DNA from 2 places in the Sunxiuqinia rutila genome. Region 2 is predicted to be linked to the other one. Evidence: riboswitches for the same ligand, from Rfam matches in the RefSeq annotation. Region 2 holds a riboswitch; the other holds the start of a gene.

What was found. Region 2 has a riboswitch for thiamine pyrophosphate ahead of thiM (hydroxyethylthiazole kinase). Riboswitches for the same ligand answer to the same signal wherever they lie in the genome.
Region 1: another riboswitch for thiamine pyrophosphate. It lies ahead of ACRD6K_RS11300 (TonB-dependent receptor); the one in region 2 lies ahead of thiM (hydroxyethylthiazole kinase).

The regions. Positions count from the first base shown of each region.
Region 1 covers NZ_JBNGOT010000007.1:280,144-288,345, forward strand. The annotation lists gene mtaB (tRNA (N(6)-L-threonylcarbamoyladenosine(37)-C(2))-methylthiotransferase MtaB) at 1-1,026, shown strand, start outside; gene ACRD6K_RS11270 (inositol monophosphatase family protein) at 1,053-1,844, shown strand; gene ACRD6K_RS11275 (hypothetical protein) at 1,955-2,377, shown strand; gene ACRD6K_RS11280 (glycosyltransferase family 2 protein) at 2,391-3,419, shown strand; gene ACRD6K_RS11285 (zinc transporter ZntB) at 3,490-4,455, shown strand; gene ACRD6K_RS11290 (hypothetical protein) at 4,614-5,258, shown strand; gene ACRD6K_RS11295 (Hsp20/alpha crystallin family protein) at 5,319-5,753, opposite strand; TPP riboswitch at 6,000-6,097, shown strand; gene ACRD6K_RS11300 (TonB-dependent receptor) at 6,140-8,202, shown strand, end outside.
Region 2 covers NZ_JBNGOT010000008.1:118,951-127,152, reverse strand. The annotation lists gene thiL (thiamine-phosphate kinase) at 1-724, opposite strand, end outside; gene ACRD6K_RS11875 (TenA family protein) at 778-1,425, opposite strand; gene thiE (thiamine phosphate synthase) at 1,430-2,059, opposite strand; gene thiM (hydroxyethylthiazole kinase) at 2,062-2,856, opposite strand; TPP riboswitch at 2,969-3,065, opposite strand; gene ACRD6K_RS11860 (sensor histidine kinase) at 3,139-4,812, opposite strand; gene ACRD6K_RS11855 (response regulator) at 4,904-6,157, opposite strand; gene ACRD6K_RS11850 (porin family protein) at 6,761-7,261, shown strand; gene ACRD6K_RS11845 (OmpA family protein) at 7,349-8,202, shown strand, end outside.

The DNA.
Region 1 (8,202 bases), on a different contig from region 2:
GAAATTCCCGGGGTGGACTATATCCTGGGAACCAATGCCAAGTTCCGGATGACGGATTTCTTTGATGATTTTAATAAACGTGAACAGCCTTTTCGTTTGCTTCAGTCGCAGGCTAAAAACCGCGATTATTATCACGCCGCCTCTTGGGGCGATCGCACACGCAGCTTCCTGAAAGTGCAGGATGGCTGCGACTATTTTTGCACCTACTGTACCATTCCCTTTGCCCGTGGGCGGAGCCGAAACGACACCATCGTCAACACGGTGGAAAAAGCACGGGAAACCGTGGGCAATGGCATCAAGGAAATTATACTGACTGGGGTAAACATTGGTGACTTTGGAAAAAGTACGAATGAAACCTTTATTGATTTGTTGAAAAAGCTGGATGAAGTGGATGGCCTGGAAAGGCTCCGGATTTCATCGGTTGAACCCAATTTGCTGACTGATGAAATCATTGATTTTGTGGCTGGCTCGAAACGCATTGCCCCACACTTCCACTTACCCTTGCAAGCCGGATCCAACGAGGTGTTGGAGTTGATGAAACGACGCTACAAACGCGAATTATTTGCTGAGCGGGTGGCCAAAATCCGGTCGGTGTTGCCTGATGCGTTTATTGGCATTGATGTTATTGCCGGGTCGAATGGCGAGACCGAAGCGCTTTTTCAAGATGGCTATAACTTTTTGATTGATTTGGATGTTACGCAATTGCACGCGTTCCCTTATTCGGAACGGCCGGGAACCAAAGCCTTGGAGTTAAAGCCTGTTGTTCCGGTGGATGAACGTAAGGAAAGGACCCGTCGTTTAATTAAGCTGTCGGAAAAGAAATTGCGGGCTTTTTATGAAAAAAATGAAGGGCAAACGCGTTCGGTTCTTTTCGAAAATGAAACCACCGGAGAGCTGTTGCACGGTTTTACCGACAATTACATTCGGGTCGAAACCCCTTTCGATTCCCGTTTGGTTAATCAGGTTCGGGAGGTGAAGCTTTCAGAAATAAATGACGGGGGGAATTTTGAAATTGAACTGATTTAGCCCAATTTCAAACTAAAAACAAAGAGATGGAATTAAAGACAATTTGCCAGTCTATTGAAATATTGGCCCAGGAAGTTGGGCAATTCGTTCGTCAGGAACGACTTAAAATAACCAACGACGACATTGAATTGAAAGGCAAGGCCAGCCTGGTAACCTATGTGGATAAGAATGCCGAGGAAATGATTGTGAGTGCGCTTCGGAAATTGCTCCCCGAAGCTGGTTTTATTACCGAAGAAGGCACAGCATCGGCCTCGGGCGAGCAGTTGAAATGGGTGATCGATCCGTTGGATGGAACAACCAACTTTATTCATGGAATTTTTCCACATTCGGTGTCTATTGCCCTGATTGACGGTGAGGAGCCCGTGGCAGGCGTGGTTTATGAGATTGGGCAGGATGAGCTTTTCTTGGCCTGGAAAGGTGGCGGCGCCTGGCTTAACGGGCAGGCCATTTCGGTGTCGAAAACCGAAAAGCATGAAGATACCTTGCTGGCAACAGGTTTTCCGTATTATAACTTCGACATGCTGGGCAATTACCTGAAGTTGCTGGAGTTTTTTATGATTGAAACCCGTGGAATGCGCCGCATGGGCTCGGCTGCTGTGGATCTGACCTATGTGGCTTGTGGCCGCTTTGATGGCTTTTTTGAGCATGCTTTACATGCCTGGGATGTGGCTGCGGGAATCATTATCCTGAAAGAAGCCGGGGGTAAAGTTTCCGATTTTAAAGGGGGAGATGACTTCCTGTTTGGAAAAGAAATTGTGGCTTCAAACAAAAATTACTTTCCGGCCTTTTTTCAAAAGGTCAATGAATTTTTGGGATAGTTTTTCAGCACAAGGTGTTGTACAACGTCGGGCAATAGAGTAAATTGCAGAAAAAAGCAATGATGGCTGAAAAAGAAATTGCCTTACTGAGACAGCAAAAAGAAAAGCTGATGGAAAAAAGTTTTGATCTGGAAGCCTGGAAAAACCAGACCATGCTTTTTTTGCAACGCATATTTGGTGCCGACCACAACATTGTAAAAATGATTGGCGCCCTGAAGTATGATTATTCCAGTTGGACTTTACGCGACGCTACCGGGAATGAAAAGACGGATGATCCGGTAAAAATGCAGGCCGATGAGATTTTGGAAGCAGCCATTATGGAATTGGAAAGCCTGGGTTTGCCGCAACCTGAATCCTCGGTCGAAAAAGCCTGGGAATTGATGGAAGAAGAGCTAACAGGCAAACAGTTTAAAGAGATAAAAGCCATCATCGAGTCGGGCAAAAAAAACAAACTGGCCAAGGTACAGGAAATGCTCAATCGGCTTGAAAAAGAAAACCTGATTAGTATCCTTTCCCGGATTCTGATTTCCTGACTATATTTGCGGCATGAATTCACCGCGTGTTGCCATTGTTATTCTCAACTGGAATGGTCGGAAACTACTTGATCAATACCTCCCCTCTGTTATTCAGTATAGCCAGGATGAAGGTGTCAGCGTCGTTGTTGCTGATAACCATTCCGATGATGATTCATTAAGTTTCCTTCAGGAAAATTATCCTCAGGTTGAGCTTTTGCATTTGGAGGAAAATTATGGCTTTGCCAAAGGGTACAATGTGGCTCTTCAGCAAATTGAGGCCGACTATTACATTTTGCTGAACTCAGATGTAGAAGTTACAGTCGGGTGGGTAAAACCCTTGATCGATCGGATGGAAAGCGATCCGACAGTTGCTGCGGTGCAGCCCAAAGTGTTGAGCTGGAAACGCAAAGATGAATTTGAATACGCTGGAGCTGCCGGTGGTTTCATAGATAAACTGGGCTATCCGTTTTGTCGCGGGCGAGTTCTGAATGTGTTGGAAAAGGATGAAGGCCAGTTTGATCAGGTGACTGATATCTTCTGGGCTACCGGTGCCTGTATGGCCGTCAATGCCCGTTATTTTCACGAGGCGGGAGGATTCGATGCTGACTTCTGGGCGCACATGGAAGAAATAGACTTATGCTGGCGCCTGAAAAACAGAGGTTATAAAATTCAGTTTACTCCGTACAGCCGGGTGTATCACCTGGGGGGTGGAACGTTGGCTTACGATAACCCCAAAAAGTTATTCCTGAATTTTCGAAACAGTCTGTGGTTGCTGTATAAAAACCTGCCCCGACGTAAATTCTACAAAGTGTTGGTGGTCCGCATGATTCTGGATGGCGTAGCGGCTTTTAAGCTTTTGTCTGAAGGAAACGGAGGAGGCTTCGTGAGCGTGCTGAAGGCGCATTATGCTTTTTACCGATCACACAAGCAGCTTCGCGCAAAACGCAAAGCGCTGAGGAAGGCAGCCACCCCTCAGTGGCATGATGAAGTGCTTTGCAAAAGCATCATTTGGAAATTTTACCTGCAAGGGCGGAAAACCTTTCGCGAGATGAGTCGCTAAAATCCTTTCATCAACTTTATGCTTAATCGCAAATCCTTTGTATCTTGATTGAAATTAATAGGATTTCATCATGGCATTACTTCACGGATTTAATATTTTTCCTGCGGCAAAAAAGCTTGAGCATGTCCCCGAAAATCAGATTGATCAGCCTGTTCCGGAACAGACTTACCAGTGGCTGCAATTCGATTTGAACAGCCCGAATACGCCCCAAATACTTCGCTCGCTTAAAGGCATTGATGAATTGTTTATCGATGCCTTGCTGAAAGAAGAAACACGCCCGCGGATTTCGGTATCCGGTGATGATTTGTTGGTAATTTTGCGTGGGGTGAACCTGGCTGAAGGAGCTGATCCGGAAGATATGGTGGCTATCCGCATGGTAATTACCAAGAACCGGATTATCAGTTGTCAACGGCGGAGTATGATATCGGTAAATGATGTCATACAACAGGTTGAAGCTGGAAATCCTCCCAAATCAACAGGCCATTTCTTGGTTTTTCTGTGCGAGCGCCTAATCTTCCGCATGAGTGATGTGATGGAAGATATCGAAGATCGTTCAGCTGAAATTGAGGAGTTGGTATTGGATGATGAAGAGCATGATTATCACAATGAGATTCATAATGTGCGACGTCAGATTATTCAGTTGAAACGTTTTTTGGTCCCCCAGCGTGAGGCGTTGTTACGGCTTCAGTTGGAAAAAACAAGTTGGCTGACCGTTAAGCAACAACATCGTTTCCGGGAGATTACCGATCAGCTTATCCGTTTTCTGGAAATGCTGGATGCCGCGCGCGAGATGGGGACGGTGAGTCAGGAAACGCTTTATAATCGGCAAAATGAGCAGATGAACAAACGCATGTATGTGCTTTCCATTGTGGCTGCTTTTTTCCTTCCTCTCGGCTTTTTTACGGGTTTGCTTGGCGTGAACCTGGCAGGTATTCCCAAAGCGGAAAGCCCTGTGGCTTTCCTGGGATTTATAGTGATTCTTTTGGTGGTGGTGGGGTTTCAGTTTTGGTTGTTTAAACGCAACAAGTGGTTGTAAACAACTATCGGAATCCAATTTTCTGTAGTAGTTGCCGAAATTGTTGGTGGTCGTTTAAGTGCAAGCCTGTTTAAATAATTTGGAAGTAAACTTACTTTTTTATTTTTGTTAACTTCGAATGCACTTTTATCCAAAGTCTCATGTTAATAAGAAAGTTGTTGATTATACTACTCGTTGTCGTTTGTTGCTCTTGCGCTGTAAAACATCGGACGCTTACACGTGTTCAGGATTGGTCGTATCCTGTGGGGCAGATGGATAACCAATTGAGTTTTAGTTATGTTGATAATGTTATTGAGAAAACCAACAATAAGCAAGGAGCACGGTGGGCAAAACGAAAAAACATTCATGTTGTCAGCATTCGTTTAATCAACAACAGCAAGCACCCAATCCATGGAACGCAACTTTCCTTTTTTAATGGTGATGAGCAGGTGGAGCTAGTGCACAATGCCTGGCTGGCTCGGAAGGTACGACAGCGTATATCTCCTTTGATGTTTCTTTTTTTTCCGGTGGCATTGATTGAAGTCATGATCTTTGATGACGACGATGATGAGGGATATGATGATCCGTATGAAGAGTATGATTCACTTACCATGTCTGTTGCGGAACAAGTTGATGATTTTCGGATTAAAGAAAACTCAACATTAAAAGATGAGTTAATGAATTTTCAACTGGCGAACCAGATTTTAATGCCAGGAAAACCGGTTTACGGGATTATTGGGGTGCGTAGTAAGTCAGAATTAAAAACTTTGCGGGCGGTATGCCGTAACAGCAATTTCGAGATTCTTTCCAATCAGTTGCAATAAAAAAAAGCCCCGCCGTTTGGCGAGGCTTCAGAATTACTAACTAAACTAAACCTTTTGGGATCATGAAATTTCAATCATGCGAGATACTTGTTTTTTCAGTTCTTCCCGTTTGGGAAGTGTGATTTTCAGTACTCCGTTTTTGTGTGTTGCCTTGATTTTGTTGGCATCCACACCTTCCGGAAGCCGGAATGACCGGCTGAATGAAGAATAGTTAAATTCGTTAAAAACCACTTTTTCGCCATCCTTCTCTTCCTTGGTTTCTTGTTTCTCAGAAGAAACGGTCAGAATATTGTCTTTCAGATCAATGTGGAAATCTTTTTTATCCAGTCCTGGTGCTGCAACTTCAATTTCGAAGTCATTCTTTTTCTCATAAACATTTACGGCTGGATTTGAGTTCCACTCGGTTCTATCAAAAACATCATTCCAAATATTTCTTCCAAAGAAATCGTCCAATAAACTTGGAACACTTTGCTTGTTTCTGATTAATGGTAACATAACTAAATCCTCCTTTATTTTTGTTTAACTTCAGCGTCAACACTTAGTCTCCAGCAAAGCGCATTCCAGTTTGTTATTAAGCACAGAAGTCTGTAGTTATGATAATTTGTGTTGTCAAAATGTCGTTTTTGAAGTCAAATTTTCATCTTTTAAGCGGTTGGTTCTGAATTATTTTCAGGTTTTAGGGAAGCTGGTTGGACTATTTAGAATGAAGAGTTTGTTTTTTCTTCCTACCTTTGCGGCAACATTTACGCAATGGGGTGTCCAAGATTTTACGGACTGAGATCATACCCAATGAACCTGATCCGGTTAGTACCGGCGTAGGGAGGGCGAAAGGAAATCTATTCCTACCTCATTGGTTATTATTTAACCAAAATTATCACAAAATGAAACGTTTAGGATTAATGCTGCTTTTGCAGTGTTTGTTTGTGTATTCATTCGCACAGTTTTCGGTTTCCGGAAAAGTGATGAATGAATCGGGAGAGAAACTGGTTGGCGCTAATTTAGTGCTGTCCGGAACTTACAAAGGAACATCGGCTGATGTTAATGGAGCTTATAAGTTTGAAAATGTAAAAGCCGGAAATTACACGCTCCGGATTTCTTACATGGGCTACGAAGCCCAGAGTATCAATTTGAAAGTGACTAAGAATGTTGTTCGGGATGTCGTTTTGGTTCCGTTGGATATTCTTGCTGAAGAGGTGATTGTTTCGGCAACCCGGGCCGGAGCTAAAACACCGGTTGCGGTTTCAGATTTAAGCCGTGAGGATATTGAAGCCCAGGCAGCGGGACAAGATATTCCTTACCTGCTAGGATTGTCACCATCGGTTATTACTTCGTCGGAAGCCGGAACCGGCATTGGCTATTCTGCTCTTCGGATTCGAGGAACGGATCCTACCCGAATCAATGTTACAATCAATGGAGTTCCGCTGAATGATTCCGAATCGCAGGGAGCTTTTTGGGTGAACATGCCCGACTTTGCCAGCTCGGTTGACAATGTGCAGATTCAGCGTGGGCTGGGAACTTCCACTAACGGAGCTGCCGCTTTTGGGGCCACTATCAATTTCCAAACCGAAACGTTTAATGGAGATCCATATGCGGAAGCTCAGAGTTTGGTCGGTTCATTTGGAACCAACAAAAACAGCATAAAAGCAGGAACTGGACTTATTGATGGTAAGTTTACAGTTGATGCGCGCTATTCCAAACTCAATTCAGATGGTTATGTAGACCATACGTTTGTGGATCATGAGTCTTACTTCATCAGTGCGGCTTACTATACCGAAAAGAGCCTTATCAAGGCAAACATTATTAGCGGAGATCAGCGTACCGGAATTAGCTGGTGGGGAAATCCAAATCCGGAAGAAGACCGGAAATATAACCCGGCAGGAGAGTATACCGACGAATTTGGGAATAAACAATACTACGAAGATCAGACGGATAACTATTTCCAGGATCACTACCAGGTATTTTATTCCACCCAGTTAAGCGCGTTTACCAACCTGAATGTGGGCATGCACTATACGGCAGGAGAGGGCTACTACGAACAGTACAAGGAAGATGAGGCTTATGCCGACTATGGTTTGGAAAATGTAACGATAGGTGGAGAGACCCTGGAGGAAACGGATTTGATTCGCCGGAAGTGGTTGGACAATGACTTTTATGGAGCCACTTTTTCGTTGAATTACAACCGGAATAAACTGGATGCCAGTTTGGGGGGTGCCTGGAATAAGTATGATGGCGATCACTTTGGACAGATTATTTGGATGCGCAATGCCGGAACCACTGAAAAAGACCACGAATGGTATTTCAATGTGGGCGAAAAAACGGACTTCAACGTTTTTGGAAAGTTGAACTATCAACTGGCTAAGAAACTTAATGTTTACGGAGACTTGCAATATCGCAGAATCAATTACGAGATGAGCGGGCAGGACGACGATCTGATTGCTTTGGATCAGACGCATGAATACGATTTCTTCAACCCTAAAATGGGCTTGTTCTATGATTTGGCTCAAAACCAGGAGGCTTATTTTTCCTTTGGTATTGGGCATCGCGAACCCACCCGGACGATTTTTAAGGAAGCAATAAAAGAGGATATTGTCGTTTTGCCAAAATCCGAAACCTTGTATGACTATGAATTGGGGTATAACTTCAGCGCTACCAAAGCCGCTTTTGGTGTCAACTTGTACTACATGTATTACCGCGACCAGTTGGTTCCCACGGGGGAGAAAAACAATGTTGGAAACAGCATTATGACCAATGTGGATAAAAGTTACCGCGCCGGAATTGAATTTGTTGGCGGGGTGAAAATTCTCCATAATCTGAACTGGGATTTTAACTTCACCTTGAGTAGTAATAAAATCAAAGACTACGTGGAGTATGCGACCTACTATGATGAAGACTGGAATGAAAGCGAAGGAGCCAAGTATTTAGGAACAACCAATATTGCTTATTC
Region 2 (8,202 bases):
CAACTCTGGCTCTTTTCCTGGAAGCTTTCAGGATATGTTTTAGGTCGGAAGCAATTCCATCTGAAATGTCCATCATACTATGAACCCCGTTGAGATTGACCAGAGCTTCTCCTTGTTCAATCCTGGGTTCTGGCTGGTGGTGCTTTTTCAAAAGGTAATCCGTATCCTCGTTTGATTCCAGCTGGTTGAGCAGAACCTGCAGCCCACCTGCCGAATCCCCCAATGAGCCGGTAACACAAACCACATCGCCTGCTTGTGCGCCAGAACGTAATTTGGCCTGTCCTTTGGGGCACTTCCCAATGGCACAAACATTAATGGCCAAATGTTTAACGGATTTGGTGGTGTCACCTCCTAAAAGCGGAGTTTGGTAGCGATCCGAAATGGCGTGGTAGCCTTTCATCAGTTTATCCAGGTATTCAACATCGACTCCCGGAGGAATGGCGATGGACAGAAAAGTCCCAATTGGCGTTGCTCCCATAGCAGCTAAATCACTCAGGTTAACAGCAACCGATTTGTAGCCCAGTTGCCAAGGGGTGATTTTTTCACGCAAAAAGTGAATATCCTCAATCAGCATATCGGTGGTAACCAGCAGATCTTCGGTGTCATTCATTGGTAGAATGGCGCAATCATCACCAATGCCAAAGACGTTTTTGGTCAGCAGCGATTTAAACTCGGGTGAAAAACGTTCGATAAAACCGAACTCTCCTATTTCTTTTAATTCCATGGTTTTTCTTTTATCCTCAGTTTTGATGCCTCTAAAATTCATTAATTGTTCTGTCAGACAGGCCATTGCTCTTGCTGCCAAGCACTGTGCCAAAACATCCATTCCATTTTAAAGGACAGCTCAAAGGCCTTCGTCATCGCCTGGCGTTTTGCTGGTGTTGTGTTTTGCGCAGCTTCATCGCAAATGGCAACTGCCTTTTTTACGGCAAGAGCAAACTCTTCTCCACCATAAGTATTGATCCATTCCTGGTAAGGATTTGTTCCTTTTGTCTGGTTGGCCAAGATATAATCGCCCACTTCTTTGTAAACCCAGAAGCAAGGCAATATAGCAGCTAAGGCATTTTCAACCGATCCGCTGGCCAGCTGTTGGTGCATATGTCCGGTGTAAAGCGTGCAGGTTGGAGAAGGCGTTGCTTCTCCGCTTGCTCCTTTTAGGTACGATTCGTGCAAGGCTTGTTCTACGGTGACGGTATCTGAAGAGAATGAAAGAAAATCTTCGCGCCACTCTTTGCAGTCAAGTTTTGCGGCAATGCCTGCTAAAATTTTTCCATACTCGGCAAGGTAAAAAGCATCCTGCTGCAAGTAAAAAAAGAACTTTTCCTTTGGAAGTGTTCCTTCCATCAGTTCGTTCAAAAAAGGTAATTTTAATATTTGGTTATAGACAGGGTTACAGGTTTCCCAGGCTTCTTTACTCCATTTCATAGCTTTATTTTTTAACAATTAATTTTTTTAATGATGCTGCGGCTTTCATGGGACTATCCGCTGACGAGATGGCCGAAACAACAGCAACTCCGTCAGCTCCTTTGGCAATGATCTCCGCGGTGTTTTCAAGGTTTATTCCGCCAATGGCTACAGCAGGATGTTTGGATAATGCACAGCTGGCTTTTACGCCTTCGAGCCCAAATGGGGTGAACGTATCTGTTTTGGTCGGGGTGGCAAATACGGGCGAAATTCCGATGTAGTCGATATCTAAAGCATTGGCTTCTTCAACCTGTTGAATGGTTTCTACTGATAGCCCCAGAATTTTATTTTTCCCCAGAAATTGCCGGGCAATCTCGCAAGGCAAATCGCTTTGTCCAATGTGCAACCCATCTGCGTCAACGGCCAAGGCGATGTCTAGGCGGTCGTTAATGATGAGCGGAATATTCTGTGGTTTGAGTAACCTTTTTAACCGAATTCCAAGCTCATAAAAGTCGCGGGATGAACAGTCTTTTTCGCGGAGCTGAACCATGGTGACGCCTCCTTTCACTGCTTCGGAAACAATGTATTCCAATGGCCTTCCTTTCGACAAATCGCGATCGGTTACCAGGTAGAGGCTCAAATCAAAAGGAATCATAGTTAATTGATAAAGGTGTTGGTAATTTCTTCTTCGGAAAGTTGATACAAGGTGTCAATGAAGACGGTTTGTAAACTTCCCGGGCCGGCAACTTTAGCTGCTGATAACTCACCGGTAATTCCCATCACAGCCATGGCGTGTGCTGCAGCCTGAAGTGCGTCTTCGTTGATTGCGGCAAAGGCTCCGGTGATGGCAGATGCTGTACAGCCCATGCCGGTTACTCTGGGCATGAGTGTACTGCCATTTTTAATGGAAATGACCTGTTCTCCATTCGTGATGAAATCTTCCACACCGCTAATGACCACCACTGCTCCGGTTTGATTGGCCAAACGCTTGGCCGCTTCTAAAGCTGAATCGGCAGCGATGGTGCTATCGACTCCTTTTGTGGCTATATTTTCTTTTGCCAAAGCCATGATTTCGGAGGCATTTCCGCGGATAATGCTTGGTTGGCATGTGGCTATAATTTGGGTCGCTACTTGATTCCGATAAGGAGTAGCGCCTACACCAACCGGATCGAAAACTACCGGTATTCCTTTTTGCCTGGCTGCAGCTCCGGCCTGAAGCATGCCGTCAACCCATTGTGGGTTTAAGGTTCCCATATTGATAACTAATGAAGAGGCAATTCCGACCATATCGGCGACTTCTTCAATGGCGTGAGCCATCACCGGGGAGGCACCAACTGCAAGCAAGGCGTTGGCCGTATTATTCATAACCACAAAATTGGTGATGTTATGCACCAAGGGGACGTTTTTTCTTAAAGCTGTTAAATCAGCATAAATCGATTTTGAATTGATCATGACGTTTATTTTTGGGAACGAACGAATCTTGCCGCTAAAGGGATTATAAAGGAAAAGCCGCTCCGCAGAAATGCGAAACGGCTTGTATTTAGCGTTCAATTAATCGTCAATTGAAATACAATCCTCGTTTCCCTCCGCTGTTATTATACATTTCAGGTTCCGGGGTATAATCTCAGCCCGCCTATTGGCGGACACCCCCAACGAGATGCAGTAAAAGTATCAAATATTCTTGAAGAACGAAAGTCGCTTGCGTGACCAATTGATCATACTCAACTAAAATGATTAGCTAAGTGGAATCGAGAAGTAGAACTGACTTCCTTTTCCTAAAGTACTTTCTGCCCAAATTTTTCCCTGGTGAGCATCGATAAATTCTTTGGCAATAATCAGTCCAAGGCCCGTTCCTGTTTCATCGTTTGTCCCTCTCGAAGAGGCGTTTTTATCAATTCTGAAAAGGTTCGCTAATTGTTCCGAAGACATGCCTACCCCAGTGTCAGCAACAACGAAGTTTAAGTTGTTTGAATCAGCCGAGGCCGTAATTTTTACGCTTCCTCCCTTAGCGGTAAACTTGATGGCATTGGTAACTAAATTTCGCAAGGTTGAGCTAATCATGTTGGAGTCGAGCTTGGCTGTTGTTTCTTTTTCCACTTCCCACGTTAGTTTAATTCCTTTGTTTTGAGCAATTGGAGCTAGAACCAATAAAGTGTCAGAAACTAGTTCTTCAACTTTTTCAGTTTTGGGCGAATAGTTTACTTTTCCATTCTGCATTCGAGCCCAAATGAGTATGTTTTGCAAAAGGTTGAAGATGCGTTTGGACGATTGATGAACAATGGAGGCATACTCTGTCGTGTCTTCCCGGTTGTCTTCTTTTATCGACGCATTAAGCATTTCGCTAAACCCGAGCAGTGCATTGAACGGGTTCATCAAATCGTGGCTGATGATGGAGAAAAACTTGTCTTTTTGAAGGGAATCCTTGGTTACCTTTTTGTTTAGGGTCAGAATATTTTCCTGAAAACGATTGTTCTTCAATGCAAGCCAGAAAATGTATCCGGCAAGCAAGCAGGCCAATAACATTAGGGCAATCAGGATATTTTGCAGAAAGTTAGTCGAACTCTGGACTGAGTTTAGAAAGGAGTTGTTCTGCCTGACCTCCTGTGCTTTGATATGGCTTTTTACTTCATCAACAAGTTGGTGTATTTCGCTGATTAGATTGTTGTTGATAGCAATGAGTTTGAGTTCACTTTCTTTAAGTTTATAGGCTTTCTTCACCAGCTCTGTGATGTTCCCGGAACTTGGATTCAGGCTGGTTGTTTGTTGGTTTGGAGTTGTTCCAGGCTGGCTTTGCGGAGACTGCACCAGAAGTTTGGTATTGACACGCTCCTGGACTTTTTCACCAACGAGGGCCGTTTTTATTTTTCCCAGCAAGCCTTTTTTATGACTCTCCCGTGTTTCCGTGACGCTGATTGTGTCTACCCGTCCTTCAGCCGGGAGTGGGGAGTACTTTCCCAGATTGGTTTGCTGTGCTTCCAGATCGGCGACTGAAAAAATCAAGGAATCGGTAATTTGTCGTAGCCGGACATAAATGTCTGTTTCTTTGGTTTTTTCATCCAGGATACCCGTAATGTGGTCACTTTCTTCAGCAGACACATTCGCGAAAGCTTGCTGTAATAGCCGGATGTTTTCAGAGAGTGTCTGAACATGAAACTTGTAGGCTTCAAAAGCTTGTGGCTCAAAAGTAATGCAGTACTCTTGAAAGCGGGCTTCCAGCAACAAAAGCGATTCGGTAACGCTTTCTGTTTTCAGAAGCTGTTCCCGGTTTTGCTGAGATAGATTTAGTGCTAACTGAATTTGGGCTTTTTCATTAATTAGGCTAATGATTATTCCAACAATCAGAATCAGAGTTAATGCCATCAACAGGGTTACTGTGAGCAGGCGTTTGGGGAGTTTTAATTTTGACATTTCCGGAATCGTCCTTTAACTGTTTTCGAATTTTGCTTTGCAAAAATCGAAATATTCCAGCAGGAAAATCAATTGGTGAACTATACTTTATCTATACTTCAGTGGTAGTAGGTTGTTTGTCAGTTTGTTGTTTGTCAATCAAAAGAAGAAAGTCGGTCAGGTTTTCATCATTTACCAGGTTCAGTTTTTTTCGCAGGCGGTAGCGGGCTACATCAACACTTTGCGGGTTTTGAAAGGTAAGGACAGCAATGTCTTTGGATGAAAAACCAGAGCGTAACAAGGCGCATAATTTGCGCTCATTGGGTGTTAGGTTTGGAAAACGCTCCAGCAGGATGCGGTAAAAGGAATCGAAAGCACTCTCAAAACGGGCTTCAAAATCATTCCAGATCTGTTCGGCCATGTTCATTTTGAACTTGCCGGTCATCTTTCGAATTTGTTCCTGACCTTCTTTGGTGGCATGGGGCAGTACTTTTTCCAAATCGTTGATCAGGCTGGTGTTCATCTCGTTGAGGTGCATTAGTTTTAGCGTGCTCGAGATCAATTCAATTTTTTTGTTGTTGATATTCTCTTCGTTGGCCTTTTTCAGTTCTGAAATGTCGGTGAAAGCAGTGATAATTCCTAAAGGTTGGTTGTGGCTGTCAAGTACAACATTTTTTGAGATAATAAATGTTTTGTCTCCCGGGAAACCATTTTTTTCATAGGCTATGGCAACGCCACTCTGAATGAGTTCAATATCTTTTTGAACATGGTATCCAATTTCGTCGCTCAGGAAATGCCGGTAGACAGATTTTCCCAGCAATTCGGCCTTGTCTTTTTCAATGAGTTGCTCGAAAAAATGGTTGCACATGAGCAAGATTCCTTCCAGCGAACAATAAATCACCGGATGCGGAATGCTTTCGAGCAGGGAGGAAATGAAGATGCTTTTATCTTCCAGCGAATGGTTGTGGGCCTTTAGGATTTTTAGGGTGCTCGACAGCAAGATGATGTTTTTGACCCGGGCATTCAGCTCCAGTTTTTCAAAGGGTTTTTTCAGAAAATCGATTGCACCACTATCCATGGCCAAAGCCAAATCTTCCGATGAAGTCATCACGCCGGTAATCATCAAGACGGGAATGTCTTTGGTGTGCTCGTTCTGCTTCAAGCGTTTTAATGTTTCAAGCCCATCAAGTACGGGCATGTTCCAGTCCATCAAAATCAAATCAGGAGCAGCCACCTGAACCTGATCAAGGCATTCCTGCCCGTTGGATGCTGTGATGATCTGAAAATCATTCTCCTTCAGCATGTTTTGAAAGAGCTTTAGGTTTAAAGGCTCATCATCAACAAGCATTATTTTTTTATTGCTCATTCGTGCATGGTTTAGATTTTTTATTAGGGAACATAGCAATAGACTGATTGTTCCCATTATTTTCTAGTTGAGGATAGGTTGCTTTATAATAGTAATGGTTTTATTCATCCTATAAACTTATCATAAATATGTATAAAATCAAAAAAATTCTGAGAAGAACAGTGCTTTTTTAGTCTTCTATTTTCGGGCTAAAATAAAGTAGCCGATGTTATTTCATCTTTTATGTCAATTTCCATTTTTATTGACTTGTTTTATAGGTGGTTGTAGCGTGTGTATAGATGTTGTATGGATTGGCGTATAGATATTGTAAAGGGAGGTAGTGTGCGTGGTAGTTAAAATCTACGGATTTTTGTGCTCGAATTTTTTGTTCGAAAAGAATTGATGCGCAATAAATTAGTTATGAATATAGCGTGGTGTTTTTTCGGAACTTTTCTGGTGTTTATTGGTTACAGTAACTTCGGCTTTGTGCCCGTTTCCCGAACGCATTTAAATTCGGAACGAAGCCTTAGTTAAGGCATGTGGTCAGTACAGGGAGACTTGGAGGAGAAGGCAAATCCGAAACTTAAAACGCCAATGAAAATCATATTTTTAAAAATAATAGCCATGAAAAAACAAATACTCATTCTGTCTTTTGTGTTTTTTAGTCAATTACTATTTGGGCAGGCGCCAATTGCCAAGGGAGAATCGCAGTTGAATGTGGGAGTGGGATTATCTTCCTGGGGAGTTCCTTTGTATGTTGGGTTAGACTATGGGGTGCATGAAGATATCACCATTGGAGGAGAGCTTTCTTATCGTTCGTACAACGACAATTATGCCAATGTGAACTATGACCATTCGGTGCTTGGCATTTCCGGAAACGGGAATTATCATTTTAACCGGGTATTGGAACTTCCTTCGGAGTGGGACTTTTACGCTGGATTAAACTTGGGATTTTACATCTGGAATTCTCCGAAAGGGTATGGCGGTTCTCATTCTTCGGATTTGGGACTTGGTGCCCAGGTTGGAGGTCGATATTATTTCTCGGAGAAGGTTGGTGTCAACCTTGAATTTGGGGGAGGTAATGCTTTTTCCGGTGGAAAACTGGGAGTGACCTTCATACTATAAAAAATAATATTGCGTTATGGCCTTTTGTATGCATTGGTCCACGCAAAACGAGATAAACAAACAATTAAAAACAATGATCAATTTATTATGAGAAAATTACTTTTAATTTTAACAGTAGGAGTGCTTTTTCAAACAGCACAAGCACAAAACCGCGATAAAAAGTGGGGATTGGGCCTGGGAGCCGGAGCGTATTATGGAAACACGCTTGAAGGAACAGGACTGGCAACGGAGTTTTATCTGAGTCGGTGGTTAAGCCCTTCTTTCGATTTGATGCTTTTGAATAACCTGGGAATTGCTAACAGCGAAATTTCAAGTACCTTGGATTATTCTGCGTCTTTCCTGAACTTGCGATACAAGTTTAATAACGGTTATATCTTCAAAGAAAACAGCAGTGTTCAGCCTTACTTGTATGGTGGTCCTGGTATTATTATGGACAACAAAACAGAAGGATTGAACTGGGATGCTGGTTTAGGTTTTAAATTTCCATTGAGCCCTTCTGTTTCATTATTTGCTGAAGCCGGATTTATTGAAGGCTTAAGAGGTGAGAAAGCAAGAGATGAAGGAACGTTTACTGAAAGCTTCTGGAAAGGAGTTGGAGGTATTGAAATTAGCTTCGGAAAATCGAAGGATGCTGATGGTGATGGTGTTCCTGATCGCAAGGATGACTGTCCCAATACGCCACAAGGAGTTGCTGTTGACAAGAATGGATGTCCTATTGATACCGATGGTGATGGCGTCCCAGATTACAAAGATGACTGCCCTACTGAAGTCGGAGAGATTGCTTTGAACGGATGCCCGGATCGTGATGGCGATGGCGTTGCTGATAAAGATGACCTTTGCCCGGATGTTGCCGGAGTGAAAGAACTTGCCGGATGTCCTGACAGTGACGGTGACGGTGTTGCCGACAAAGATGACAAATGCCCGGATACTCCTCGTGGATA